4 regions of the Mesobacillus sp. QJM3NY_10 genome follow, and region 1 is predicted to be linked to each of the others. Evidence: riboswitches for the same ligand, from Rfam matches in the RefSeq annotation. Region 1 holds a riboswitch; each other region holds the start of a gene.
The links. Region 1 has a riboswitch for S-adenosylmethionine ahead of AC0VX7_RS19685 (methionine ABC transporter ATP-binding protein). Riboswitches for the same ligand answer to the same signal wherever they lie in the genome.

Region 2: linked by a shared signal. The riboswitch ahead of mtnW (2,3-diketo-5-methylthiopentyl-1-phosphate enolase) and the one ahead of AC0VX7_RS19685 (methionine ABC transporter ATP-binding protein) in region 1 are both predicted to bind S-adenosylmethionine.
Region 3: linked by a shared signal. The riboswitch ahead of AC0VX7_RS05280 (sugar ABC transporter substrate-binding protein) and the one ahead of AC0VX7_RS19685 (methionine ABC transporter ATP-binding protein) in region 1 are both predicted to bind S-adenosylmethionine.
Region 4: linked by a shared signal. The riboswitch ahead of AC0VX7_RS20810 (O-acetylhomoserine aminocarboxypropyltransferase/cysteine synthase family protein) and the one ahead of AC0VX7_RS19685 (methionine ABC transporter ATP-binding protein) in region 1 are both predicted to bind S-adenosylmethionine.

Annotation. Positions count from the first base shown of each region.
Region 1 is NZ_CM149675.1:3,893,466-3,895,665, reverse strand. It holds gene AC0VX7_RS19690 (methionine ABC transporter permease) at 1-65, opposite strand, end outside; gene AC0VX7_RS19685 (methionine ABC transporter ATP-binding protein) at 55-1,086, opposite strand; SAM riboswitch class I at 1,174-1,277, opposite strand; SAM riboswitch class I at 1,369-1,472, opposite strand; gene map (type I methionyl aminopeptidase) at 1,653-2,200, opposite strand, start outside.
Region 2 is NZ_CM149675.1:1,552,764-1,554,963, reverse strand. It holds gene AC0VX7_RS07695 (2-hydroxy-3-keto-5-methylthiopentenyl-1-phosphate phosphatase) at 1-45, opposite strand, end outside; gene mtnW (2,3-diketo-5-methylthiopentyl-1-phosphate enolase) at 42-1,265, opposite strand; SAM riboswitch class I at 1,353-1,462, opposite strand; gene AC0VX7_RS07685 (aminotransferase class I/II-fold pyridoxal phosphate-dependent enzyme) at 1,542-2,200, opposite strand, start outside.
Region 3 is NZ_CM149675.1:1,047,158-1,049,357, forward strand. It holds gene AC0VX7_RS05275 (dynamin family protein) at 1-1,102, shown strand, start outside; SAM riboswitch class I at 1,254-1,361, shown strand; gene AC0VX7_RS05280 (sugar ABC transporter substrate-binding protein) at 1,461-2,200, shown strand, end outside.
Region 4 is NZ_CM149675.1:4,113,085-4,115,284, forward strand. It holds gene AC0VX7_RS20810 (O-acetylhomoserine aminocarboxypropyltransferase/cysteine synthase family protein) at 1-1,002, opposite strand, end outside; SAM riboswitch class I at 1,086-1,189, opposite strand; gene AC0VX7_RS20815 (SCP2 sterol-binding domain-containing protein) at 1,275-1,613, opposite strand; gene AC0VX7_RS20820 (MFS transporter) at 1,790-2,200, opposite strand, start outside.

The DNA of each region.
Region 1 (2,200 bases):
GAGAACGCAACCATTTGCAGTGTTTCAATTAATGCCTGAATAATTTGCTCTGAATTAACTAGCATGTGCTGTCACTTCCTTAATGCTTACTTTTTGTTGATCGATAAAATTAAGAGCCCTCAAAATTTCTTTATCACTGCCCTGGAACTCGACAATCAAGTTTCCGAATGGTATACCCTGAAGCTCTGTGATATTGCCAAAAAGAACATTGACGTTGATATCGAATTTCTTTGAAAGCTGGGAAAAAAGCGGCTGACCGGCTGACTCACCGACAAAGTTGATCCGGAATACCTTATGAAGTCCTGAATGTCCTTCAATAATCCTGTACACGGAATCAGGAATGCTGTCATTCATGATCGTGCTGACGAAATTTCTTGCTGTAACTGTTTTCGGGCTGGAGAATACATCGAAGACAGTGCCTTCCTCAATGATTTTTCCTTCCTCGATGACAGCCACCTTGTCACAAATTTCCCTGATGACGGACATTTCATGGGTAATGATTAAAATCGTAATGTTGTACTCCTTGTTGATTTTTTTCAATAGCTGCAGGATTGAACTGGTTGTCTGCGGGTCAAGGGCAGATGTTGCTTCATCGCAAAGCAGGATTTTCGGCTGGGTTGCCAGCGCCCGGGCAATACCGATTCGCTGCTTCTGGCCTCCCGAAAGCTGGTCTGGATAATTGTTTGCTTTATCAGCCAGGCCGACAAAGTCGAGGAGCTGAAGGACTCGCTCTTTTTTTTTGGCTTTGGGAAGTTTTGCGAGAATGAGAGGCATCGCAACATTATCAAAAACGGTTTTCGAATTTAAAAGATTAAAATGCTGGAATACCATGCCGATATTCTTTTTTATCTCCCTGACTTCTTTTACTGAAAGTGAAGTCATGTCGCAGCCATTCACAATCACCCGGCCGGATGTTGGCCGTTCCAGTAAATTTACGCAGCGGATCAGGGAGCTTTTTCCTGCACCGCTAAAACCAATGACTCCGAATATCTCTCCTTCTTTGATTTCCAGATCGATTCCATTAAGTGCCGCTACCTTATTCCCGCGACTTTCATAAACTTTTTCCACTTGCTCAAAAGTGATCATCTGTCTTCCTCCTTTGTAAATCATAAAAAAACCCTCCTCCTGGAAACAGGAAGAGGGCATGCCGCAACGATTGCTGGACAATACCTCTTCTTATCTTCCAAGCTCATGCTTGCTGGATTTGGCACAGTCCTCAATGTGAGTCCGCTGCCGAGGCTTCATAGGGCCAGTCCCTCCGCCTCTCTTGATAAGAAAGTATCGAATATGAAATTATGGGTGGAGATATTTGTAAAAACAAAAAGTCCCCTTCAGAAAGAAGAGGACATCAAATTAAAAGTCGGCCTCTTCTTATCTGTCAAGCTCATGCTTGCTGGATTTGGCACAGTCCTCCAAAGGAGTCCGCTGCCGAGGTGTCATAGGGCCAGTCCCTCAACCTCTCTTGATAAGAAGTAACGAATATTGAGTTGTAAATCTTGTTTATTACTTTACTGCGTCATAGAAAAAGTGTCAATCAATTTGTTGGATTTTTTTTTAGTAATACGAAAAATAGGAATATAGTATGAAATGAAAGGGGTCAGGCAAAAAATAGAAACCCCTGCAGCAGCAAGGGTTTCAATCGAGAAATGAGCCTATCGGGTAATCACTAGCGGCCCGTTTTTAGTAAGAATGATGGTATGCTCACATTGAGCGACGAAGCTGTTTTCTGTTACATATGTCCATTCGTCATTATCGTTTTGGAAGACTTCTTCCTCACGAGTTGAGATGAACGGTTCAAAAGCGATGACCATTCCTTCTTTTAAAAGCTCGTCATCCCATGGCTCATGGTAATTATAAATATGATCGGGTGCTTCATGGATTGTACGGCCGATTCCATGTCCTGTAAGGTTTTTGATAACCCTTAGTCCATTCTTTCTCGCAGTTGCCATAACTGCCTTGCCTAGTCCGCTTTTCTTCGAACCAGGTTTCGCTTTTTTCAATCCTGCTTCAAAGGCCTCGACGGCTGTTTCGCATATTTTGGTTAAGATAGGGTCACCTTCGCCAACGACAAATGAGATACCAGTGTCGGCGAAATAACCATTCTTAGAGCCGGAAACATCGATATTAACAATATCGCCTTCTTTGATCACACGGCTGCCTGGTATGCCATGTGCCACCTCTTCGTTCACACTTATACATG
Region 2 (2,200 bases), 2.3 Mb from region 1:
GGTTACTGTTCCATCGAAGTCACAAAAAATCACTGGCTGGCTCATTTCGCTACCGCCTCGGCTGAACCCCAAAGACCTAAAGCAATTTTTAACTCTTCATGCTCATGTGCGCCCTCTTCAAGCGTTTTTCCTTGAAGAACTGTTTCAATTGCCTGCCTGAATGCCTTGCCGCCCCCTTGTGCTCCACCAGGATGTCCATGTACGCCTCCACCCGCATTAATGATTGAATCTATTCCGAAATCTTTTACAAGCAAAGGGACCATTCCTGGATGGATACCTGCTGATGGAACCGGGAATGTCCTTTTGAATTGATCCTCAGCAGTCAGTGCCTCGGCTATTGAGATCGCCTGCTGCTTTTCGAGAGCCACACTTCCATAAGGTGACGGGAACAGTGAGAAGTCTGCTCCGGCATAACGGAGTAATTTTCCCAGAAGCAAGGAATGTGAAAAACCATATTCATCAGCTGAAGTGAACGCACCACTTACAGCCGGGTGAGCCATGATCGGAATACCGATTTCGTCATCTTCCCTAAGTTCCTGCAAGACATCCAAACCGTAGGCGAACACATTGAACAACAGGGCGTCGGCTCCAAGCTCAGCCGCTCTTCTCGCTTTATCCCTAAGCTGTGTGGTTCTTCCTGTCAGGTTGGCAGCATATAAGGTTCTGTGTCCAGTAGATTCATAGACTTCATCGAGAACCTGTTTCCCAAGAGTGATTCTCTTTTCAAAAGGAGTAAGTTCATTTTCAAACAGGATTTCATCATCCTTGATCAGATCAACTCCTCCAAGGCTCTGTTCTTTTAGCTGCTTTAACAGAAACTCCATATCCCGTCCAATGACACCTTTGAAGATGCTCATAAGCAATGGCCGGTCATAGACGCCAAGCTTTCCCCTGATTCCTTCAATGCCAAAGCGCGGACCTGGGAATTCTTTCTTTAATTCTTCTCCGAATTCAAGGTCTATCAGCTTTACCTTGCCATCAAGCGATAGTTTTCCAAATAAAGTTGTGAGAATTGCTGGCAGGTCCGGTGAGAAATTGATGGCAGGATAAGCGATTTTAATTGTTGCCACTGTTTCTGAATTGCTGTCCAGGCCCGAACCTTCTACAGAAACAACTCTTCCCTTATGTTTTTTTAATTGTTTTTGGTCCAATTCAGGCAAATCTGTCCAGGATCCCACTGTCAAACCAAGCGCGATCCCCTCTGCTTTTTTCTCCGGGTTATGTTTAGCATCATGGACTATATATGTCGCTGTAATTTCGCTCATGAAGATCAATCCCTTTCCAAACGAGTTGTTTTAAAGACATTAAAAAAACCTCTTCACAAAGAAGAGGTTAGAAAATACACTAAACTCTTCTCATCTTTCAGCTTTCGCTGCAAGAATTAGCACCGTGCCCAGCATAAAATGCTGGATCGGTTGCCGGGCTTCATCGGGCTCGTCCCTCCGCCTGCTCTTGATAAGAAAATAATTTAATCAAGTTATTTAATTGGTTAAAGTAAATTTATTAATTAGGATTATGTCAGGTTCATAAATCAATGTCAACTATTTTTTGAAAATTTCCAAGCTTTCAATTCTGCTGACTGCTTCTTGCAATCTCTCCTCGGAGCTCAGCAAGCCAACCCTCACAAAGCCCGCTCCATGTTCTCCAAACCCTACACCTGGCGCAACTGCTATATGTGCCTTTTCGAGCAAAAAATCCGCAAATTCAACCGAAGTGAAGTGTTCCGGAACCTTAAGCCAGGCAAAAAACGAGCCTTTTGGAGCAGTGACGTGCCAGCCAATATTTTTCAGACCGTCAATAAGGACATTTCTTCTTGATTCGTATAAATCATTTAAGTCAGCAACACATTCCTGGGGCCCTAGCAAAGCTTCTGCTGCAGCTTCCTGGACAGCACCAAACAGACTGACATACATATGGTCCTGAAGCAAGTTGATCGCCGCAATCACGCTCTTATTCCCCGCTGCAAAGCCCACACGCCATCCAGCCATATTATATGTTTTCGAGAGCGTATAAATTTCGATCCCTACGTCTTTGGCACCCTCTGACTGTAAAAAGCTTTGTGGTCTCTTCCCGTCAAAGCCAATCGCTCCATACGCGAAATCGTGGACAACACAAATTTCATTTTTTCGTGCCAGCTCGATTGTCTGATCAAAAAATTCCTGATGTGCCACTGCGCCAGTAGGATTATTGGGGTAGTTGA
Region 3 (2,200 bases), 1.9 Mb from region 1:
CCAGACATGGGCTGAAATCAGCCAATATTATCCTGATTCGAAGATGTTTGCTTTCTCATCTAACTATGATAAAGGCAAGCAGCTGAGGGATTTCTCTGATTTCATACGAACAAACAGAAGCACAGTCGACTTTGAGCAGGAGCGTACTGCAAAACTGCAATTCTTCGTCAGACGGGCGATCACGTATTTGCTTGATAAACGGATTGAAATCGAGAATAACCATATGGAATCAATCAGCTGGAACGAAGAAATGGTGAGCAAGCTTAACGGTGCCATTAACCAGCTGGGAGATATTGAAGAAGAGAAGTCAAGTTCTATCCAGAAGTCATACCGAAAAATTAAAGATGAAACCCGTGCGGAAATCATTGAACAGATTCCAGAAATATTGCGTGGGTGCTCGGAATTGGTGAGGGAGGACAGTGATTTCGGAAAGATCCATGCTGAAATGGACGAAGAAATGAACAAGAAAATCCAGGAATATCTTGATGGAACCGTGCTGCCGAAATTCCATGAAGATTTACGAGGCTGGATTCAACATTCGAAGGACGAATTCGACCAAAGCCAAAACTATTTGAATGAAATGGCCGAGGGTTTTAATGCCATGTATGGAGATGAAAGGATCAGCCTCGACTGTGATTTCAGGGTGCTTGATGACTGGCGTCGTGATGCAGACCGAATGACAAACGGTGTCCACTATGAAAAGGTCAACATCATGAATCGCTCGACGCCGCAGCAGTTCTTCTTGAAAAGCGCTGGCAAGCTGCTCGGAGTGCTGCCGCAAAACAATGCGATGCTTTATAACAGATACAAAACCTATCTCGAGACTGAGGATTATTATGAAATCGGCGTAACTATTGCGAAAAGATTCCTGCAGCAATTCGAGATTTTCGAAAAATCGATTGAACGTGATGTGAATCTGTTCTTCAAAAACCCATTCAACGTTCTTGAAGTAGCAGTAGAAGAAGCAAAATCCGAAATCGAATATGGAAAGAACGAACTTGAAAAAATGAGAATTAATCCTGAACTATATCGCGACCCATTGACACTTTATGAAGTAAAACTTCGCCAGTACGAATGGATGACCGCGGCAGGCAGAGGTTAACCGAAAAAGGAAGATTCCGATTTGGGATCTTCCTTTTTGCTTGATACGAAAAAAAGAATATAATTAAATTTTCATAATAATATTGACAATATGAGTATAGGAGTTTAAAGTGAGATTTATCGATTTGCAACATTAACTTAATAAAGAAATTCTCTTATCAAGAGTGGCAGAGGGACTGGCCCTGTGACGCCCAGCAACCGTTCCAAATGGAATTGGTGCTAAATCCTGCAAAACATTTATTTGTTTTGAAAGATAAGAGAGGAATCCGACCTTTGTATTCTACTGCGTTTGAAACCTCTCTTTTCTGGAGAGGTTTTTTTATTTGGTTTAAGCAGATCAATTAAAGGGGGAATTTTAGATGAAAAAAGGAATTAAAAAGGTATTTTTAAGTGCAGTTGCTTCTGCTTTGCTGCTTACAGGCTGCGGCGGGGGAGAGACGAAGACTGCTAGTGGTCCAGTTGAAGGAGTGCCGGAGCGATTTGCCAAAGGTGAGGAAGTTAAAATCAAAGTTATCCGCAAGATTGGCGGAGATGACCATACGGCGCAATTTTTAGCCGGAGCGAAGGCTGAAGGGGAAGCGCTCGGCTTCAAAGTGGACGTCTTCACAGCAAATGGAGATACAGCCAAATTTCATGACGCGATCAACCAGGGGCTGCAGCAGGACTATGATGGCTTCATCATTTCCCATGGAGATGACGCAGCTACAGTAGACGATGTAAAGAAATTAGTTGAAAAGGGCAAAAGCGTCGTTACCTTTGACTCCAATCCTGATCTGGCTCAGGTAGAAGGCGTCACACTCACATCCCAGGATGATGAGGCTCTCGCAACTCAGGCACTCGACCAGCTTGTGAAGGACCAAAATGGAGAAGCGAATATTGTTTACCTCTGGGTCGATGGCTTCCCGCCAATGGTCAGAAGAAATAAAGTTTACCAGGAAACACTGAAGGCGAATCCGGGAATCAAAGAGGTTGAGAGGTTCGGAGTAGCCGCTGCTGATACAAGCGTCCAGACACAAAACGCAGTGTCGGCGATGCTGAACAAGCATCCAAAAGGAGAAATTGACGCGATCTTCGCAACATGGGACGCTTTTGCGATCGG
Region 4 (2,200 bases), 220 kb from region 1:
ATCTGCGAGTTCTTTATCAGGATGAGATTCATGGCCAGGATAGCTGACCCAGGTAACGGCAGGATGCGAATCAAGATAATCTACGATTTTGCGTGTATTGGCAACATGCTCCTTCATGCGGACATGTAATGTCTCTATTCCAAGATTGAATTGGAATGCACTCTGAGGACTGATCGCCGGTCCAAGGTCACGCAACAGCTGGACTCTTGCCTTTACGATAAATGCGGCAGCTCCGATTGCCTCACTATAGACAAGATCATGGTAACTAGAGTCCGGCTCATTGAAGCCCGGGAACTTAGGCGACTTCCAATCGAACTTTCCTCCATCCACAATGATTCCGCCCATGACTGTACCATTTCCTAATAGCCACTTGGTAGCTGAGTGGACAACGATATCGGCGCCATGTTCAATTGGCCGGCAAAGATAAGGGGTTGCAAATGTATTATCGATGATTAGCGGAAGACCTGCTTCATGGGCAACTTCCGCTACAGCTTCAATGTCCAATACTCTGAGACTTGGATTACCGATTGTTTCTGCGTAGACTGCTTTTGTTTTCGGAGTGATCGCCTTTCTAAAATTCTCAGGATCAGCTGGATCAACTAGATGAACTTTTATTCCATACTTCGGCAGTGTTACAGCAAATAAATTGTAAGTACCTCCATATAGATTAGATGCAGCAACAATTTCATCACCCGCATGCGCAATGTTCAGGATCGCCATCGTGATGGCAGACATCCCACTGGATAACGCAAGAGCACCTATACCGCCCTCAAGAAGAGCCACTTTTTCTTCCAGGGCAGTAACTGTCGGATTATGTATCCGTGAGTAAATATAGCCCGCTTCCTTAAGCGCAAATAAATCCGCTGCATGTTCTGTGTTTTCAAATTGGAACGCATTGCTCGAATAAATAGGAACTGCCCTCGCGCCTGTTACCGGATCTGGTGACTGACCACCATGTACCCCCAGCGTTTCAATTCTGTAGTTTTTTTGCTCATTAGCCATCTCCATCTCTCCAATCAAAATATTTTCCTTGAAAAACTGAAACAAAAAACCCTCTTCCTAAGAAGAGGGTCATTTATCATCTCTCCTTATCTTTTCAGAGCAAAAAACTCTGCTGGAATTAGCACCGTGTTTCACAACCGGTTGCCGGGCTTCATAGGGCCAGTCCCTCCGCCTCTCTGGATAAGAATATTCAATTCGTTTTTACTGCGTTAAAGTGATAATATCACGTCGCAATATATCGGTCAATATATTTCGATTATTCAGATAAAATTTTATACAGGAAGTGGTCTCGCAAGATAAAATAATGATTCCAGAACCAATTGGGAGCGAAAAGAACAATCAGTTGTGAAATAATTCATTTTTACTCCCTGACGCAGTTTCAGATCTCCATTAAATAATTGATCCAAAAGCGCATCCTTTCCAGAAATCGTTGCAGTGTATCGGGTATGCATGCAGGTTTCCTGGCAAGCCACCTTGCCATCCTTGAAAGACAAGTAGAATGTACCACTCTCTGCTTCAATTTTTAAGCATAATTCCAGTTTATTTACTAGTTGCAGAACATGCTTCTTATTCTGGATTTCATTCGCAAACCTGTCGATTCGTTCCCGCATTCCAATCAACTCCCTTATAATACATATTCCTTGTAATCAGGGAAAAACCTGTTGGAATCCTTCGACAAATTAATAATTGAATTTACAATATGAATAACGTAAAAAAAGACAATACCGTTTGAAATTTCGGCATCGTCTTTCATTTCCCGAGAAATATATCCAAAGAAATACAGTAATTAAGCAGGTTTTGTCTCCATCATGCCGGATTTTGGCTTATCCATACTTTTGAAAACTACGAAGAAATACGTGGATCCTACTAAGTAAAGACCTGCAGTAATGGTAAATACAGTTGCATATCCCCAATAGGGACCGTATTTCAAGACGATCCCAGTCGATACCGGTCCCATAACGGCCCATCCGAGATTAAACACCATTTGATTCACAGAGTTTGCCAAACCCTTCATGGAATCATCAACCTTCGACATCATTAACGACATCTGGATTGGATTGCCGGCATTCATTAGTGCCTGACGAAATAAAAATCCTAGTGCAGCGAGCCAAAAATTCTGTGTGTACGCTGTCAACAGCAAAAACGGAAGCGACAGAAGCTGTAACACGACCACTGCCTTCACTTCCCCAAGTCTGCG